3 regions of the Marinobacter sp. VGCF2001 genome follow, and region 3 is predicted to be linked to each of the others. Evidence: predicted binding sites of a transcription regulator. Region 3 holds the regulator's gene; each other region holds the start of a gene.
What was found. The regulator sigma-54, encoded in region 3, starts transcription at its own class of promoters, with help from an activator protein. The targets are predictions, from matches to a motif close to ANTGGCATNNANNTTGCTNT.
Positions count from the first base shown of each region.

Region 1: a site for sigma-54 is predicted at 2,685-2,704, ahead of ACP2AU_RS01260 (PEP-CTERM sorting domain-containing protein). Genes of this name have one in related genera too.
Region 2: a site for sigma-54 is predicted at 4,964-4,983, ahead of flgA (flagellar basal body P-ring formation chaperone FlgA). Genes of this name have one in related genera too.

Region 1 covers NZ_JBNFVX010000001.1:277,423-284,124, forward strand. The annotation lists gene ACP2AU_RS01250 (tetratricopeptide repeat protein) at 1-521, shown strand, start outside; gene ACP2AU_RS01255 (PA14 domain-containing protein) at 640-2,604, shown strand; gene ACP2AU_RS01260 (PEP-CTERM sorting domain-containing protein) at 2,752-3,429, shown strand; gene ACP2AU_RS01265 (glycosyltransferase) at 3,497-4,567, shown strand; gene ACP2AU_RS01270 (exosortase/archaeosortase family protein) at 4,509-6,038, opposite strand; gene ACP2AU_RS01275 (GNAT family N-acetyltransferase) at 6,075-6,702, opposite strand, start outside.
Region 2 covers NZ_JBNFVX010000006.1:120,549-127,250, reverse strand. The annotation lists gene ACP2AU_RS08685 (AEC family transporter) at 1-65, shown strand, start outside; tRNA gene ACP2AU_RS08680 (tRNA-Ser) at 152-242, opposite strand; gene ACP2AU_RS08675 (isochorismatase family protein) at 447-977, shown strand; gene ACP2AU_RS08670 (cupin domain-containing protein) at 1,000-1,668, shown strand; gene ACP2AU_RS08665 (DUF7352 domain-containing protein) at 1,729-2,094, opposite strand; gene ACP2AU_RS08660 (LysR family transcriptional regulator) at 2,219-3,112, opposite strand; gene ACP2AU_RS08655 (CheR family methyltransferase) at 3,146-3,973, opposite strand; gene ACP2AU_RS08650 (chemotaxis protein CheV) at 4,010-4,939, opposite strand; gene flgA (flagellar basal body P-ring formation chaperone FlgA) at 5,130-5,831, shown strand; gene flgM (flagellar biosynthesis anti-sigma factor FlgM) at 5,961-6,287, shown strand; gene ACP2AU_RS08635 (flagella synthesis protein FlgN) at 6,294-6,702, shown strand, end outside.
Region 3 covers NZ_JBNFVX010000011.1:73,506-80,207, reverse strand. The annotation lists gene mgtE (magnesium transporter) at 1-985, opposite strand, end outside; gene ACP2AU_RS11755 (HPr family phosphocarrier protein) at 1,077-1,346, opposite strand; gene rapZ (RNase adapter RapZ) at 1,353-2,237, opposite strand; gene ptsN (PTS IIA-like nitrogen regulatory protein PtsN) at 2,291-2,761, opposite strand; gene hpf (ribosome hibernation promoting factor) at 2,851-3,159, opposite strand; gene ACP2AU_RS11735 (RNA polymerase factor sigma-54) at 3,233-4,762, opposite strand; gene lptB (LPS export ABC transporter ATP-binding protein) at 4,950-5,675, opposite strand; gene lptA (lipopolysaccharide transport periplasmic protein LptA) at 5,653-6,219, opposite strand; gene lptC (LPS export ABC transporter periplasmic protein LptC) at 6,203-6,702, opposite strand, start outside.

The sequences.
Region 1 (6,702 bases), on a different contig from region 3:
CCAAACGACACACGCCCGAACTGGCGGTGGCCTATGCGAGAGCGCTCGTGAATGCAGGCCGAACCCAAAGCGCCCTTGAATCACTGCAGAAAGCCAAAACGCAGTTTCCGAATCATCCGGCCATTCTGCTGAATCTTGCACTCCAACTGCAGCAAGCCGGGCAAACGGAACCGGCCATCAGCCATTATCAGCAAGCGCTTGCGCGCAATCCCGACAATCCCCTGGCGCTGAACAATCTGGCCTGGCTGTATTACGAGGCCGGTAACGCTGAGGCGGTTGACTTGGCAAAACGCGCCTATGAGCTGGCACCTGAGAACGCCGCAATTGCCGATACCTATGGCTGGATCCTGTTTGAGTCCGGCGAGCGGGAGCAAAGCCTTGCCGTTCTGGAGAAAGCTCACGCCCTGGCGCCGGAGTCCCAGGAAATAGCCATGCACCTGGCGGAAGCCTACCGCGCAGCAGGCCGCACAACTGCCGCCCAGCAGCTGATGGATAAATTCAGTTCCGGCACCAATGGTTAACGCACACAAGGCATAACGATAACGGGAACATAACGAAACGTTCCTAGCCGCCAGTGGCAGCCCTGACACACTGCAACAATACTTTACGTATTGTTTCCAATCGCAAGGAAGGTGGGTTATGGCTGCTCTTAAAGTGCTGGGCGCGGGAACGCTGGCGGTTCTGGTCAGTGGTTGTCAGAGCTGGCAGTTCCGGGACCTGGATGATTTGCCGCCAACGGCGGCGCTCCCGGAGACCAGCGAACCCGGCAAGGTAGACGTATGGTATTTTGACAATGTGTCCGGCAATTACGTGCAAAATCTGCTGGACGCAGAGAAGTACCCGGACTCCCCCGATGAAATCAGTGAACTGACGCAACTCCGCCAGCCTGCCAGCCGCGCCAACAATTACGGCACACTCATTCGGGGCTTTGTTGAACCGCCCCAAACCGGTGAATATACCTTCTACATCAGCGGCGACGATCAAACCCAGCTGTGGCTGTCTGAATCCCAGGACCCGGAAGCCGCCATTCAGATTGCCGCGACCATGTCCACGCCGCTGGATAACTTCACCCGGTACGCATCCCAGACATCCGGGGTGAAGTATCTGGAAGCCGGCAAGAAATACTATTTCGAACTCAGACACAAAGAAGGCGGCTGGGACGACCATTTCACAGTGGCCTGGTCTGGCCCCGGCATCACTCAGCAAGTGATCAGCGGCAGCGCGCTGCACAGCTACGCCCTTGCCTCCCCCGATACCGCTCCTGAAATGACCCCCGAAGACGCCTATCATCTGGGCTACAGGATTGGCCATTTCGATGCCGAGCAAGGATTGTCCTTCAACAACCAGTACCCGCCACTTGATGCCGATGCAGACGGCCTTTACGACAACTGGGAAATCGTTTTCGGGCTGGACCCGTCCAATGCCGGCGATGCAACATCCGATACCGACAATGATCTGCTAACCGCCCTGGACGAATTCTGGGCTCGCACCAACCCCGGCACTGAAGATACCGATAACGACGGCCTGCCCGACGGTTACGAATACGCGTATGGCCTTGACCCCACCAATCCCGCCGATGCAAACAACGATTCCGACGGCGATGGCTATACCGAACTTCAGGAATACCAGGCGGGCACCAACCCGGCTGATGCCAGCGACTTCCCCGCCCCACAGGAAGTATACGCAAGCGGATTTGTCGGCCAGTATTTCACCGGGACCGAGTTCGACAGCTTTGTTTACAGCCAGCGGGATACCGCCATCAACTTCAGCTGGAACAGCGGCAGCCCCTCCGCAGAATTACCGCGGGATCGGTTCAGTGTGCGCTGGCAGGGATGGTTTACTCCGCCCCATAGCGAAGGCAGCCGTGAATACACCTTCACAACCACCACAGACGATGGTGTGCGCCTGTTAGTGAATGGCTCGGTTCTGATTGACCAGTGGAAAAACCAATCCCCCACCAGCTACACCGCAACAGCCAGCCTGGACGCCGAAACCCCGGTTGCGGTGACCATGGAGTACTTTGAATTCGGCTGGGGCGCCACCGCACAACTGGCTATTACCGACGCTGCCACCGGGGATGCCATTTCTGCGGCCAATACAGTCCAGCATCTGGCGCTGGACAGTGAGTTCGCTGAAAGCACTCTGAACGACGGCGTCGATGACCTTTACAAGTTGCGGTACGGGCTGCCCCTGATGCAACCCTCCGCCAGCAAGGTTCTGAACGACAGTGGGGTAACGGTGCTTGAAGCTTATCAATCCGGATTACACCCCTACACCCTTGAAACCGTATCGCAGCCAGAATCCCCCGAAACCAGCCTGCCGGATAGCGGCGGCGATGCCACCCGCAGCGTAACGCTGTCCTGGACGCCACCCGGTACACGGGTAGACGGCAGCAGCATCTCTCTGAGTGAAATTGACGGCTACCGCATTAACTACGGACAAGACCCCAACAACCTGACCGAGGTACGGGAAGTCCCTGCCGGCACAACGACCACGACAATCAGCGACCTCGCGACTGGTGCCTGGTACTTCACCATTCAGGTGATTGATATCAACGGCTTGAGCAGTGAACCCTCGGATTCCGTGGAACACGATGTGAAATAACAGGCACCTGGGCTTGTCGATTTATTTTACAGCTCCAAATCGACAAGCCATTTTAATGCTTAACTTTCAGTGAGTTACACATTGGCACGATGCCTGCTTAAATTACAGCGTGAAGAACGAAGACCACTCACTGGAGGAGTGACTCAAATGAAAAAATTTACTCAAGGCTTGGCGTTGGCCGCAGCTGTTGGTTTTGCCGGGGTGGCTCAGGCTGCTTACATTGGCGCTGTTGCAAACGGTAATTCCCCAGGACCGGTTAGTGAACAAAGTGTTCCGGGCGATAACGACTATGCCACTCGCCTAAATGGTAACTGGACAGCCGATGCTCCGCTCTACAGTGTTGGCGACACCGTTTTGTTCGGTAACAACCTGGAGTCCACCAGTTCCGATCCTTTCAAGCTTACCTTTACCTACCTTGGTAAAGAGGCGAACGACAACAACCAGTTTTACTGGGATAACACCCTGGTGTTTGATACAAACACGGCTGTTGATACTCAGTACAGCACCGTTTTCACCGGCGGCCTTAATGCCCTGCTCGACTTCAAGTTCATTAATGGGAGTGGCGTCACTATTAATAATGACGCCAACAATGGCAGCCAGTTGAACAACTCAAACCCAAACTCCACCACTAACTTCAACCTGTTCTACGTTGCAGACGATTACTTCCTGATCAGTCTGGATGACGGTTACGTGGGTGACGACAACCATGACGACATGGTTATTGCCGTTCGTGCCTCCAAGGTTCCAGAGCCTGGCACCCTGGCTTTGCTCGGTCTCGGCTTGGCCGGTATCGCAGTTCGCATGAAGGGCCGTAAAAAAGCCTGACATAGAGTTCTATGCTACGCTTTAAAAGCCCTGCACTTGCAGGGCTTTTTCTTTCCGGGTCAGGTTCATGGATGTACTGATTGTTTATGCCAATAGCGGCAGAGGGCTGCAAAAAGATGCCAGGATAATGGAAGCAGCCCTGCAACGGCTTGGGCACCAGGCCAGGCAGGTTCAACTGCCCCCTACTCCCTTATGGCGTTCCCGCCTTTCAGCTTATCGTTTCAAGGCATTAGAACGACTTTGTCCCGGATTTCTCAGCAAACTCTTCTATCGAACTCAAATTGCTTTACTCCGGCTGCTGCATACGGGTCAACGGGCAGATCTCGTCATTCACCTTGAGAATCTCTGGATATCTCAATTGGCTGCTGGCCGACGCCACTGGCTCATCCCTAACCAGGAATGGTTCATTGAATCGAGAGGTCCCTACCTCAGCTTTATCAACCGTATACTCTGCAAAACACACCACGCGGTCTCGATTTTTTCCGCCTTACACTCAGATACTCGGTACCTAGGGTTTACCGGTGGTGAAATCGGTGCCCGGACCGGCTTAGAAAGGAAAGACTACTGTTTGGCTTTGCATGTAGCCGGCAACAGCCAGTTCAAGGGCACGCAACGTGTTATTGAATGTTGGCAGAAACATCCTGACTGGCCAGAGCTGGTCATTGTCTCCCAGCACCAGGACACCTCCTCCGCCGCCAATATCAGAATTGAGAAGAGCCTCACGAACACTGAACTAAACACACTCTGGGCCCAGGCCGGTTTTGCGGTACTGCCTTCCGAAGTGGAGGGTTATGGCCAGGTGCTGGCAGAGTCAATGGCCAATGGCTGCATCACAATTACAACTGATGCACCGCCGATGAACGAGTTGGTTGGGGAGGATAGAGGCATTCTGGCAGAGGTGGAAAGAAAGCTGACGTTCCGCCTCGGTACCCGTTACCTTGTCTCAGAGCAAGCTCTGGAGCAGAGCATTCAAGCTGCGATAGACCAGCCACCAGCCACGCTGGCCCACATGTCCAGGCTGGCAATCGAATGGTATTCAATCAATCACGAACAGTTTCTGTCCCGATTAGAGAGCCAACTCAAGGATCTGGTCGCTCCACCTCTTGATCAATCTGCTCAAGAATCACCGGAAAGGTAGACTCAATAAACTCAGCAAGCGTTGCAGCCACCTCACAGCCATCGCACGCCACTGCAGAGATGAGTAAAGAGGCATCATCACGGCCACTGAAGAACCCGCCCACCTGAGCAAGCTTCGCGCGCCACTGATCGGTTTCCCACTGCCCCTGAACAAAGTAGCTATACCCCAGATGCACACGTTGTCCGGAAACACGATGTTTCAGGGTGACTCCCTGCACCGGGATATTCAGGCTGTTTTCAACATCAAAGAAGCCTTCCGGAATCCAGAAATCACGGTCATAAAGGCGGTTACTGTACTGGATGAGTTCCGCACGATGCCTTTGATAGTCATAGGTAAACGCGCCCAGATAGTAGGTTGTGCCCAAACCTTGCCCGGCGCGGGCCTGCAAACGGTCAAACAGGGTCTGCGCATACACCCTGTCTGGATTAAGAACGTTGGGGCGCCAGCCTTCCAATGCTGATCCGAACACCGGGGAGTACCTTTCACTCAAATCAATGGCGTACCCCTCGGGTTCAGAAGCAATGTTGCCGTGCTTGTCCGGCAAAGCGATCCAGGTAACCAGCCCCAACAGCGCGACAACCGCAACAGCAACGGTAGCTTTCCCGGCAGGTTTAGCGTGATCCTGCGTCTCGTCATTCTCCTGGCTGGCAACAGCCTGATCGTCCCGTTTCTCAAGCTGACGAGCCAGAAAATAGAGGGGAACAAGCGTGCCCGCAAACACCCACCAACCAAAGTTTTCATGATCCTCAATCAGGCTGGACTGCATATTCGTTTCATATCCCATGTAGATGATGACGAACACCCGAACCCAGTTGGCGAGCAGAGCGAAGGCCACCCCGAGGAAGAACAAGCTGATTCGGGAACGCACCCGCGACAGGTATAGCTCCCCATAAATCAGGGCCAGCGCCTGCCCCACCAGAAGATACCGGAGTCCAGAGCATCCATGGGCAACTTCAAAGGTACCGACACCGATGAGGTAAACGAAAACGCCCTCTACCTCAAAATCAATATCGAAAAAACCCAACAGAAATTTATTAATGGCAACGGTAATTACCTGTAGCGTCCAGGCCAGGAAATCCCACACAGGAATGGTCAGAAACAGCAAACCCAGCGGAACCAGGAACCAGCGTACCTGGCGCCAACCCATCAGCGTGGCGCAGGCGCTCAATAGCATAGGTACCAATGCCAGGTGTTGTAATGCCTGGAGCCGGATGAGGCCCCCCACCCAATACGCACCAAAGCAGGCCAGCAACGGTAAAAGCCACAGCGGATAAAACCCGGGAACGACTGGATGAGCCTTTGCTGCACGTGCTGTCAAATACACAGACACCGCCGCAAGGAGTATGCCGTGGGAGTACGATTCATCTAGCTTGAGCCATCGGTTCACAATACCGTCGATCGAGGGAAACGTAACCAGTGCCAGCAAACATAGCAAAGCAAGAAATGGCCATAGACGACTCATCATACTCATAGACGGCATCCTTTCCTCGGTCATCACAACACCTGACTAAAGACGAAAAAAACGGTTGATCGACGATACCAAGCGAGAAGGCAGGCAACCTCTTGCACTGTACGCCAGCTTCAAAACCGGGGAACGCACATACTCCACGGTTGTAAACAGCACGTCCTCGCCCCGGAAATGGCTTTTATAAAAGGTGTTCTTTCCCGCCCCGGCCAATAAATCGTAACTGAAAACCTCAGTATCCCGGAACGCACGCTCAACGGCATAGCCCAGGTGCAAGGTTCCCAACGACACTTTGTTGTTCAAATTCTCCATAAAACCCGCCTGCAAGTTGTATACCCGGTTACCCGCTTGCACATCATAAAGCACAGAGACCACCTCTCCGCTGGCTGTCAGCACGGACAAGCTGGGCCTCTGATTGCGAGAAAGACGGCCGAGCATAGCTTGATGAAAGCGAACAGCGTTCTCGTCAAAACACGGTTTTCCCCAACGCTCCCAATGAAAGTGGTTCAGTTGCTCCAGAAACTTCTGGGGATCATTAAATTCCTCGTATCGCCCCTGTAACGAGTTCTCAAACCAGTTACGGCGGTTATAGACTTTCAATCGGGTATTCTTACCAAGGCGCGCCAACCAATCTTCAAACAACCCCTGCACCGGAATAACTACCCCCCCC
Region 2 (6,702 bases), on a different contig from region 3:
CGTTACTGGCGAGTGTGACGGTAACTATCGGGGTATTTGTGCTGCAGTCGATAGGGGTTGCCTGAGAAAAGGAGGGATTATTCGAGGAGGGTTCTTCTATCCACCCGATCAGGCAATAAAAAACCCCGGCATTTCTGCCGGGGTTTCGTATTGGCGGAGAGGGAGGGATTCGAACCCTCGATACGCTATTAACGTATACACACTTTCCAGGCGTGCGCCTTCAGCCACTCGGCCACCTCTCCAATAAACTGTTTCAAATCAGCGGTGTCGTCGCTCATTTGAGGGCGCAAACTTTAATGGTTTTATTGGCGTTTGGCAACTCCATGTTTTAATTTCCTCAATTTTTTTTCACAGCCGACCTTTGAACGCCGCCAGCCCAATAACAAAGCCGCGCGCCATGGCGTATCCTTTCAGAAAACCAACGGAATACGTTCAGGAGAAGAGCCATGCTGATGAAAGCCGACCAATCAACCCTATTGCTGATTGATGTTCAGGAACGGCTGATGCCTGCGATCAGCGATGGCGATGCCGTTGCCGAGCGCTGTGTCACGCTTGCAACCATTGCCGGGCTGCTCGGTGTGCCTGTTGTCAGCACCGAACAACTTCCGGAAAAGCTGGGCCCAAACCTGGAAGGCGTAAAAGAACTTTGCCAGACCACCCTGGCTAAAACCCATTTTGACGCCTGCCCGGACGGACTGATTGATGAACTTCCCGAAGGACGGCAACACATTGTCATCGGGGGCTGCGAAACCCACGTATGTATGCTGCAAACGGCTATGAGCCTACTGGATGCCGGCTACAAAGTATGGGTTGTGGCCGATGCGACAGGATCGCGAAGCGATCTCGACCGCGATGTGGCACTGGATCGCCTGCATCAGGGCGGCGCCCGCATCGTTACCATGGAAATGGTCGCTTTCGAGTGGATGGTGCATTGCAAACATCCGCATTTCCGCGATATCCAGGCTCTCATCAAATAGACAACTGAAGGTAAATCGAGACATGCTCAACATGGATTTTTCCCAGCGCGTGGTTATTCAGACTCACGATCAGCCATGGGTGCCAAGCCCTGCCGCTGGCGTTGAGCGCAAACCCCTGGCCCGGGAGGACGCCGAACGGGGCCATGCTACCAGCGTCGTCCGGTATGCAGCGGGCGCCTCGTTTTCCACTCACGAGCATCCACTGGGCGAAGAGATTCTAGTGCTTGAGGGAACCTTTTCCGACGAAACAGGCCACTACCCTGCAGGCACCTACCTCCGAAATCCTCCAGGCAGCCGGCACGCGCCTTTCAGCGACGAAGGCTGCACACTATTGGTGAAGCTGCATCAGTTTGACCCCCGGGATAGCGCTACGGTTCGCATAGACACCCGCACCGGCCAGTGGCTGCCGGGCATTGGCGGACTGCAGGTTATGCCGTTGCATGAATTCGAACACGAGCACGTTGCCCTGGTTAAGTGGCCTGCCAATGAAGCCTTTCAGCCACACAGACATTTTGGAGGAGAGGAAATTTTTGTTCTGTCCGGCGAATTCTGCGACGAACACGATCGCTACCCGGCTGGCACCTGGATACGCAGCCCGCATTTGAGCGAACATCATCCTTTCGTAGACAAGGAAACGGTCATCTGGGTGAAAACCGGCCATCTGCCGTTGGCCTCGACCCCAGCGGCATAAAAAAGGCCCCTGCCGGGGCCAAGCGTGTGAGGCAATGTTTGCTGGATCGTTGGCGGGCCCTCAGGACACGTAGTGGCCGTTCCATTCACTGCCACCGTAAAGCGTGTCCGACGCGTGCCCGTGAGCGTTCCTGATATAGCTCGGCTCGCCCGCCGGTACTGCAAACACGTGGTAGGCTTCCGGCCCGAACGGATCCAGCGCTGTATCGAGATACTCAAACCGGTCTGGCACCGGCTCGCCGGACATGGCTACTCTGAACTGACGCTCTACCGTTGGCGTGGTGACATTGAGCGGCTGCTGCACCCAAAGGAACACCGCTTTCTGCGGCACCAGATACTCGCTGCGAACAACCTTGTAACCCTCGCGAAGGGTCAGCGTGGTCGGCTCTTTACCGGGTTCCAACTTGAACTTATGGATCGTCTTCATGGCTGTGCTCCTTTGGCTACTGCCCAATACAGTGCCATCATGACGGAATGCCAGATTCGATAAAATAAGCTTTATTGAGGATTATCCATCGATTTTTTCGAGGGTTCGGCAGGGGTTATCAACCTTACAGCAAGCGTTCGCGAACCTCACAAATGGCACGCACCCCCTCGTGGGCCAGATTGCGGCTTCGGGTAATGGCGTACAGTTGATCAGTCACCTCATCAAGAGACGCTATCAAAGAGACCTGATACTGCCGGCACACCTCATCCTTGATCATGGTCGGCGCTGCAAAAACCCCGACGCCGTCGCGCCCGAAGACTTTGATGAGGGCGCTGTCGTCCACGCGAGCGACCAGATTCATCCGTACATTATTAAGGTTGAACCAGTTCATCAGCTTCTGGAAATAAGGCGCGTCGGTGGCGTTGGCGAGAAGGGGCTGGGAATTCAGTGAACCGGGGAAACCGGGTCGCAGTTTCTCAGCCAGTGCCGGGGCGGCAAACAGGCTGATCGTGGACTGGGACAAAGGATGCACCGCAAAACGCTCCGGCGACTCCGCCCGAGGCATCCGATCGGTCAGAACAACATCCAGTTCTTTTCGCTTCAGGCTCATCAACAGGTCTTCTGTGCGACCTGTGCGACACTCCAGCTGTACAGGACGCCTGAGCTTCATGGCCGGATCAAGCAGGTAATAGGCAATCAGTTTATGAACGGAGGCCGAGATACCAGCAGACAGTGACAGGGGGCGGTCTTCCGGGCCCGATCGCAAGGTTTCAGAAAGCTCGCCGGTCAGCTCAAAGATCTCATCTGCATAGCTTTGGACCAGGTGGCCAAGCTCGGTCAGAATTAACCGTCGGCGCTCCCTGCTGAACAAGCGCCCACCGACCGAGCCCTCGAAAGTGGCAAGTTGCCCGCTGAGCGTCTGAGGTGCGAGATCAAGCACTTCGCTGGCCCTGGCAATCGAACCTTCCCTGCTGATTACCCAGAAATAGTAAAGATGCCGGAGATTCAGATTCTCCATATCAATGCACCGTCCGCTCTGTAAGCTGCCCGACTATTTTTTACGATAAATGATACCGGGGTGGCACTGAACCATTTCGTAAAGGTCCGGCAGGCCGTTCAAAGACTCAGAAGCTCCGAGAATGAGGTAGCCTCCCGGATTCAGGGCACCATTCAGTCGCGTGAGGATGTCTTTTTTCAGGTCGGCGGAGAAATAGATCAACACATTGCGGCACATAATGATGTCGAATTTACCGAGCATATAACGCTCCAGCAGGTTCAATTCCTTGAACTCCACCATCGACTTGATTTGCGGCCGGATCTGCCACCCGCCATTCGCAGAGGGCGTAAAAAACTGCTTCTGCCGGTCGGGCGACAGCCCGCGGCCAATGGCAATCATTTCGTACTCGCCGCGACGGGCAACCTCCAGAACGCTTTTAGAGATATCCGTGGCGGTAATCTTCACATCTCGCAGTTTACCGGGCCTGCTGCGCCGGAACTCGTCGATCACCATCGCCACGGAATAAGGCTCCTGCCCTGTTGAGCAGGCTGCTGACCAGATCCGTAATGGCTGAGACGATTTCCGTTCAGCAAACTCGGGAAGAAGTTTTTCCTGAAGAATACGAAAAGGGTGATTATCCCGGAACCACAGAGTCTCGTTGGTTGTCATCGCATCGATCACAACTTCACGCAGCCCTGCCCGGCCCGGCCTCTGGAGACGCTCAAGCAGCTCCCCCAGCGAATTCAGACTGTTTTCTTCAAGAATCCGGCGAAGCCTGCTTTTCACCAGGTACTGTTTGTTATCGCCCAGCAGAATGCCGCACGCATCCTGCAGGAAATTCTTGAAGACTTCGTATTCCTGGGGCGTTATATCCGCTTTCATTAGATCTCTTCGTGGGTAAAATCATCAGCCGAGGAATCAGTGCTGATCAATAATTTCCATCACACGCTCGGCCAGCTCATCCGGGCTGAATTTCGCCATGAAATCATCTGCGCCCACTTTCTGCACCATCGCACGGTTGAACACACCGCTCAGCGACGTGTGCAGCATGACATACATCTCTTTCAGAGCGGGGTTATCCTTGATTCTCGTAACCAGGGTGTAGCCATCCATCTCCGGCATTTCCACATCTGAAATAATCAGCGACAGATGATCAGTCGCCTTCGACCCGTCCTGCGTGATCTCTTGTAGATAATTCAGCGCTTGCTTGCCGTCATTGCGCGTTACCACTTCCATACCGATGGCTGTCAGGCATCGCTCGATTTGCCTGCGAGCCACCGATGAGTCATCGACAACCAGCACCGGCAAATGGCCAGGTACGCGCTCTGCGCTGCGGGTCACCAGCTCTTCTGTAACATCTTCCCTGAGTGGAGAAACTTCTGCAAGAATCTTTTCTACATCTATGATTTCTACCAGTTTGTCATCAATATTAGTGACTGCCGTAAGGTAAACATCCTTGCCTGCACCCTTGGGCGGCGGAAGAATATCTTCCCAGTTCATGTTCATGATGCGTTCAACACCCGAAACCAGAAACCCCTGGGTTTTACGGTTGTATTCGGTGATGATCACGAAACTGGTGGCCAATTGTTCCTGCGGAATCCCGGGCAGGCCGATCGACATACTCAGATCGATGATCGGGATCGTCTCGCCCCGAATGTGTGACACGCCCCGCACTACACTCCGGCTATTCGGAATTGACGAGAGCTTCGGGCACTGCAACACCTCTTTAATCTTGAAAACGTTGATGCCGTACATTTGCCGCCCTCTCAGGCGGAACAGCAACAACTCAAGCCGGTTCTGACCGACCAGCTGGGTGCGCTGGTTAACGCTGTCTAATACCCCTGCCATGATGCTTCACTCCTGGCGTGCCATACCGGCATCAATATTGCTTGAAACTCTGTAAGTTGATACGAGGGCCACTCAAAAACACTTTTTTGACGCCCCGAAAGCTTAACGGTGTAACGGCCGGAAGGCCCGAATCCTTAACGGATTTCAACAAAACACACGGTTAGACACAGCATAGGACAAACCGGTGCGTATGCGAATCCTCTTTTTGACAGCCTTGTGCGTTTTCCTGAGCCCAGCGGCTCAGTCTGCAGAAAAGACATCCGCTGACGATATTTTAAAGGCAGCACAAACCTTTCTGAGCCAATGGTCCGAGAACCTGGCCAGCCAGGGCCTGAAGGCTTCTTACCAAACGGGGGTCATAGACCGCCGCCTCAAGCTTGCAGACTGCGACCAGGCACTGGAGGCCGAATTCTCCGGCAATCCGCTGGAAACAACCAGCCCTTCGGTGCTGGTGTCGTGCCACGGTGAACGGCCCTGGCGTATGTACGTAACCAGCAGTGTCGAAGTTTACGGCCCGGCACTGGTTGCTGCCCGCCCACTGGCCCGGGGTGAGAGGCTAAGCGCCGAACAGGTTACCCGGGCATCGGTTCAGATCAATGCCAGCCGGCGCGGCGTGCTGACCAGGAAGGAGTCTGTCTCCGGCATGATGATGCGCCGGCCCGTCAAAGCCGGCACTGTAATCACGCCAAATCTGCTGGAAGCCCCCGATGCGATTGAGCGTGGCGACCATGTTATTATTGTCGCCCGATCAGGCTCCTTTTCTGTGTCCTCACGGGGTAAAGCTCTGGCCAACGCCGGCCTGGGCGAGCAGGTTCTGGTAGAAAACCTCCGCTCTTCCCGAACCATCAAAGCACGCGCGGTTGGGCCGGGCCGGGTGGAGATACCGATGTAGAATAATGGAAACATTGTGTGCGGCAAATTTTTTCCGCCTCTCGGCTAAAGTATGGCGCAGATTTGCCGTTAGAAGGATATAAACCCGAATTCGCCACTTTACTGTGGCCCCAGGCAAGCAGGTACCGATATGTCAGTTGACTTAAATGGAATTGGCCCAGGCCAGGTCAACACTACCCGAACCACGGCAGATAAAGCCGGGGGCAACCAGGCGCCCAAAGCGCCCCAAAGTGACAACGCCCAGGCGAAAAGCCCCGCCGCCCGTGGCGAAAACGTGAATTTGAGCAGTCAGGCAAAAGACCTGAAGCAGCTTGAACAGAGGCTCGGGGATTTCCCCGAAATGGATGACGAGCGCATTGAACAAATCCGCTCCGCTCTGGAAAGCGGCACTTACAAGGTTGACGCTCAAAAGCTGGCCCAGAAAATGCTTGATATGGATAAAAGCATTTTCGGGTAAGCACGCATGAACGCACATGAGCAGTTGAACACCCTCCTCCGGGAAGACATCGGCCAACTGGAAACATTGGCCGATGTGCTTCGCAGGGAAAAAGCCGCACTCGCCGCTGCCGATGTCAGTCCTCTTCAGGAGGTTACTGCCGAGAAAAACCGGCTCCTTGAGGGCGTACGCGAGCGCGCCAAAACGAAAATCCGTCTGCTGGTGAGCATGGGCTATAAACCGAACGCCGGAGAACCATCACGGTTCATTCGGGCCGGCGGGCTGGATGAGCTTTACGAGTTGTGGAAGATGGCAGACAAGCGGCTGCGTGAGTGCCAGGCAATCAACCAGAACAACGGCCGTGTTCTCGGGCATATGCAAAAGCGCCTGTCGAAGCTCACGGAAATCTTCCGGGGTGCCTCGGCTCAACAGAAAC
Region 3 (6,702 bases):
TGGCGACAATCGGCATCAGCACTGCCAGGGCCACCACTTTGGCAATGGTCTCCTCGAACAGGCCAATCACCGCCGATGCGGTAAACGCGGTAATCAGGTTGATGCCCAGCCAGACTGCACGGCGGCGAGTGGTTTTCATAACCGGGGCGAAGGTATCTTCGTCCTCATCCAGGCCGGCCATGCTCATCAAAGAATGGTCGGCGTCTTCACGGATAACATCGACTACGTCATCGATGGTAATCCGGCCCAGCAGTTTGCTGCTCTCGTCTACTACCGGGGCGGAAATCAGATCGTAACGTTCGAACAGGGTAGCCACTTTGGTATCCGAGAGTGTTACCGGGATGGGTTCGATGTCTGTGTCCATAACCTCCCGCACGGTCGCCGCGGGGTTGGACACCAGCATTCGGGTAATGGGCAGCATACCGATAAACTCGTCCCGCCGGCTGACTACAATCAGGCTGTCGGTCATCGGCGGCAGGCTGCGGTGCCGGCGCAGGTAACGCAGCACAACGTCGACACTGATGTCCGGGCGCACCGTAATGGTGTCGGTGTTCATCAGGCCGCCGGCGGTGTCCTCCGGGTAAGCGAGAACTTCCTCGACTCGCTGGCGGTCCTGCTCGTCCATGGTGTCCAGAACTTCCTGGATCACGGTATCCGGCAGTTGCTGGAGCAGGTCAGCCAGATCATCCGACTCGAAATCTTCAAGAATGTCCGCCAGTTCCTGGGCGTTCAGCTGACTCAGGAAGTAACCACGGATATCGTCGCCCAGGTACTGGAGAACTTCCCCTTCCAGCTGTTTGTCGACCAGGTTCCACAGCAGCGCCCGCTGGCGCGGCGGTGAGGATTCCAGTAAGTGGGCAATGTCACTGGGGCTCAGGCCGCCATTCAGAATGCGGGCCACCTGCTTGAGGGCACCACTGTCCAGCGCTTCACTGAGTGAGCGAAGACGTTGGCGGGCCTGGCTTTTTTCCAGAATGTCGGTCATTGAACCACCTGCGATCAGAAAACCTTTGCATTATAGCGGAGTTAGGTGGCACACGTGAGAAAGGATTGTAGGTGAATGACGAAACCGGCGGTTATTGTCCTTCGCCGAAATAATCATCGATCAGTGCGGCCAGCTTCTCGACGGCATCCTGTTCATCCGGGCCGTCGGCAACCAGTTCCACCTCGGTGCCCTGGCTGGCGGCGAGCATCATCACCTGCATGATGTTTTTGGCGTCTACGTCCCGGCCTTTGCCGCGAATACGGACACTGCTGCTGAATTCCGAGGCGGTGGCCACGAGTTTCGCCGTGGCCCGCGCGTGCAGGCCAAGCTTGTTAATAATCGTGATGGGGCGGCAAATCATAGGCGCTCAGATCTCCCCCCGGGCTTGCAGGTGCGGCAGCTCGGTATGGCGAACCTGCACGTTGTGGTAGTGGTCCCGGAAATGGCGCCCCAGCTGGTCACAGACATAAACCGAGCGGTGCTGGCCCCCGGTGCAGCCAATGGAAATGGTCATGTAGCTGCGGTTGCTGTCGGCAAAGGAGGGCAGCCAGGTATTCAGAAAGCCGGTCAGGTCGTCCACCATTTGCCGGGTCAGGGGTTCGCGCTCCAGAAAATCGATGACGGGTTGGTCGACACCGGTATGCTTGCGCAGGCTGGTGTCCCAGTACGGGTTGGGCAAACAGCGCACATCGAAGACGTAGTCCGAGTCTACCGGTACACCATGCTTGAAACCAAAGGACTGGAACAGCAGGGCCAGTTCCTGGTCTTTGCGCCCTGCAACCCGCTGCTTGATCATGTCGCGCAGCTCGTACATAGACAGCCCGGTGGTGTTCACGTACAGATCGGCGAGCTTTGACAAGGGCTCCAGCAACAGCTTCTCATTGGTAATGGCCTCCCGCAATGAGGTCTTGTCGTCACTCAGCGGGTGTTTGCGGCGGGTCGCGTGAAAGCGCTGCAGCAGCGATTGCTCGTCGGCGTCCAGGAAAATGATTTCGACCTCGACACCGGTCTTTTTCAGCTGCTCATAGATGACTTCAAAGTTCGCCAGTTCACCGGACAGGTTGCGTGCATCAATGCTGACGGCCATTTTCTTGAGACGACCGGGCGCTTCCTGGGTGGTTGCTTCCCGGGTCAGCGGGAACAGCAGGCCAATGGGCAGGTTGTCGATGCAGTAGAAACCCAGGTCTTCCAGCACGTGCAGGGCGGTACTTTTGCCGGAACCGGACCGGCCACTGACGATAATCAGCTTCATGGGGCTGTATCTCCTTCAATCTGCCTGGCAGCCTCTCAATGTCGAGGCTGATCTCAGTGATGATTCTTCGTCATACGCTGGTAAAGGCTGGCGGCGTCTGTGCATTGGCGCAGTTGTGTGCAGAATTCGTTATCGTTGAACCGCTCCGCCAGCTGGCTCAGAAGTTCCAGGTGCTCGCTGGTGGCTTCTTTGGGCACGATCAGCGCAAACACCAGGTCGACAGGCTGGTTATCGATGGCATCAAAGTCGACCGGCTCCTCCAGGGTCATCAGTACTCCGATCACCCGGTCGAGGCCTTCCAGGCGGCAATGGGGGATGGCGATCCCCTCGCCAATACCGGTACTGCCCAGCCGTTCGCGCGAGACCAGATTGTTGAAGATCTGGGTGTCGCTGAGTATCTCGTCCTGGAAGTGAATCCGTTCGGCGATGAACTCCAGCACACGCTTCTTGCTTGAAGCCGAGGCCCGGCAAAGGGTCAGCTCAGGCGCAAGAATGTTATCGATGGTCAGGGATGGGTCGCTCATGGATCGACTATACGTCCGTTAAAAAAAAGGCTGCGGCCGGTTAGCCCCGCCGCAGCTCGTGTCATGAAACACCCGGTAAGGTCCGCCGTTTAGCGGGCGCCGTTACCGTGCATCCGGTCTACATTCTTTTCTTTGTGCTTGAGGATCTGGCGGTCCAGCTTGTCGACGAGGGCGTCGATAGCGGCATACATATCCTCGTTTTCTGCCTTTGCGTGAATCTCGCCACCGATGACGTGCAGCGTAGCTTCGGCCAACTGGCGTACCTTCTCGACCTCCAGGGTGACCTGGCAGTTACTGATGTGGTCGAAGTGACGCTCCAGCTTCTCGAACTTGGTGTTGACGTAATCCTTCAGAGCGGGAGTCAGTTCTACGTGATGGCCGGAAATGTTGAGTTGCATAGGCGTCTCCTGTTGTCATACTGCCGGCGCACTTGCCGGCTTGCGTACCGGTGCATCTTGCACCGGTGAAAGTTTAAACCAGTCGTTTACGTTCGTTCGAGGGAGGTATGTGCATGGCCTCCCGGTACTTGGCCACGGTGCGCCGGGCCACGTTGATTCCCTGTTCCCCTAGCATGGCCGCAATTTTGCTGTCGCTCAATGGCTTTTTCGGGGTTTCCTCGGCAATCAGTTTTTTGATCATCGCCCGGATGGCTGTAGAGGAGCATTCGCCGCCTTCCGCGGTGCTGACGTGGCTGGAGAAAAAGTACTTCAGCTCGAAGATGCCTCGCGGAGTATGCATGTATTTCTGGGTGGTCACGCGTGAGATGGTGGACTCGTGCATCTCCACCGCCTGGGCGATGTCCGAGAGAATCAGCGGCTTCATGGCTTCTTCGCCCTGGTCGAGGAATCCCTGTTGGTGTTCCACAATGCGCGTGGCAACCTTGAGCAGGGTTTCGTTCCGGCTTTGCAGGCTCTTGATAAACCATTTGGCCTCCTGCAGCTGATCGCGCAGGTAAGTATTGTCGGCACTGCTGTCAGCCCGCCGGATGAGCGAGGCATAGCTGGCATTCACCCGTATGCGCGGGGCAATCTCGGGGTTCAGTTCCACCCTCCAGCGGCCTTCATGCTTGCGAACGATGACGTCCGGAATGACATAATCCGGCTCGGCCCGGTCAACCACGTCCCCCGGGCGGGGGTTCAGGCTGGTAATCAGGGCCAGCACCTGTTTCAGTTGGTCTTCCTTCAGGCGGCTGCGGCGCAACAGTTGGGCGTAGTCGCGGTTGCCGAGGAGGTGCAGAAACTGGGTAACGACCAGGCGAGCCTGGCGCAGCCACGGGGTATCGGGCGGCAGCTGGTTCAGCTGAATCAGCAGGCATTCCTGAAGATCCCGGGCAAACACCCCCGGTGGATCGAAATGTTGCAGGCGATGCAGTACAGCCTGAACTTCATCCAGTTCCAGAGGGTCTTCTTCGGATTCGTCTGCCAGCCCGGCATGGATGTCTTCGAGGGTCGAGGTCAGATAGCCTCGTTCATCAACGGCGTCCATCAGGGCGTGGGCAATGGCCTGGTCGCGTTCGCTCAGTGGCGTCAGATTCAGTTGCCATTCCAGATGGTCCCGCAGGGTCTCGGTAGGGGAGTTCCGGGTCTCGAAATCGGAGTCGTTCTCGTCGTCGCCCTTGCTGGCCGGCGCGGGAGCAGACTGGTAGATGTCGTCCCAGGCAGTATCGACCGGCAGGTCGTCTGGAATGTTGTCCGGGATGTCGTTTTCTGACGACCAGTCCGGGCCGTTCTCGGTCTCATCCCAGTCGGTGTTTGTGTCCTGCTGGCTGTCGTCTTGCGCTGATTCGGCAGCAGAGGCTTCGCTGTGTTCGCTCTCCTCGCGTTCCTCGCTCTCGGTGTGCTCGTCGTCTTCAGGTGTTTCCAGCATGGGGTTGGATTCCAGCGCCTGCTGGATTTCCTGCTGAAGATCGAGGGTAGAGAGCTGGAGCAGGCGTATGGCCTGCTGCAGCTGGGGCGTCATGGTCAGGCTCTGGCCCAGCTTAAGCTGTAATGAGGCTTTCATAACCATGGCTCAAGATCCATCACTCGTGGGCATCCCGGTTGTTGCGTTGCCGGCGCACGTGCCGAAAAAATGTTGTGTGCTGGTTACTTGCCGTTGTCTGTGGACAGTATAAGCAAGTTTTTTGCCGAGTTTACTTGCTCCAGATCATCAAAACAATCAGCGCCCGGATAAACCCCGGTTTGTTCGCTTAAAGTCGAAACTCTTCGCCCAGATAAACCTCTTTCACCTGCTGGTTGGAGAGAATGGCTTCGGCATTTCCGGAGGCAATGATGTGGCCTCCGGAGACAATATAGGCGTTTTCGCAGATGTCGAGGGTTTCCCGAACGTTGTGGTCGGTAATCAGTACTCCGATTCCCTTGTCGCGAAGGTGGCGGATGATGTGTTTGATGTCACTGACGGAAATGGGGTCGACCCCGGCAAAGGGTTCGTCCAGCAGGATGAACGCCGGCTCCATGGCAAGTGCCCGTGCGATTTCAACCCGGCGCCGTTCGCCACCGGAGAGCGCCATACCCACGCTGTCCCGGATGTGGGTGATGTGGAACTCCTCCAGCAGTTCTTCCAGTTTGGCCTCGCGGTCGGCCCTGCTCATGCCCTTGCGGGTTTCGAGGATGGCCATGATGTTGTCGCGCACGGTGAGTTTGCGAAAGACCGAGGCTTCCTGGGGCAGGTAGCCAATGCCTTTGCGAGCCCGGCCGTGCATGGGCAGCGGTGTTATGTCCTGGGTGTCGATGGTGACACGGCCCCGGTCCGCCGGGACCAGGCCGACAATCATGTAGAAACAGGTGGTCTTACCGGCACCGTTGGGGCCGAGCAGGCCGACGATCTCACCCGAACGGATTTCCAGGGAAACATCCAGAACGACTTTCTTTTGCTTGTAGCTTTTCGCCAGATTACTGGCTCTGAGAACTGCCATCCGAACCTTTCCCGTCAGTGGATTGAGCTGAATTGCGCGGCTGGATGACCATTTCCACCCGGCCGGAACTGCCGTCCGGGGATTCGCCACCGTCTGCGGTGACCACGCGCTGCACGGTATCGTAGTGAATGACATCACCGCGGAACACATTGCCGCCCTGTTCGATGACTGCCTGGCGCTCGAAAATGACCAGGCTTTCCTCGCCAGACCAGGTGATGTTCAGAGCCTGTGCATCCGTTGTGGCTGCACCGGATTGTCCGGGCTGGCGGTAATGGGCAGGGTTGCCGGCGGCCTCTATGCGGCTGACGCCCTGTTCGTTGCGATAAAGCACCACGCGCTCGGCTTCGAGCCTTGTTTCGCCCTGAACCAGTTCCACGGCACCGGTATACACGGCGGTGCCGGCGGTATCGTCCAGGCGAGCGGAGTCTGCGCTGACTTTGATCGGCGTGTCCGAGTCCAGATTAAATGCCGATGCAGGGCCGGCCAGCAAGGCCGTGGTCAGAATGGCCAGCCGGCGCAAAGATCTTTTACCTGACGGTTTCATATTGCCCCTCTACCCGGGAGTTGAGTTCCAGAACGCGTTCGTTGATCCAGGCTTTCATGCCTGTCGAGCGGGTGACCCCGAATGGTTCGGTAATGGTCACCGGCCGGTCGGTGTAAACTGTGCCATGTTTATTGTCGAGGGTCAGTGCCTCGGTCTCCAGAATGGCTCGCCGCGCATCCTGCTGCCGCACCAGCTCGACATTGCCGGTCAGCTCCAGCTGCTCGTTTCCCTGCCGGAGATTGCCTTCGTCTGCGTTAACCAGCCACGGTTCCGGGCTGTCCTGGCTGAACAGCCGGGCTTCAGGTTCGCTAAGTCGGGCGGTACCGGTGTCCTCGAACTGTTCAATGCGCGGGCTGGTCAGAATAATCTGAAGGTTGCCCTGCTCATCCCAGGAGCGGTAGCGACCGCCTACCACAAAGCCATCCGGTTCGGCCGGGCCGCGCAGTTCGCTGGCGGCATCCCCGGTACTGACAGGTTCGTCGC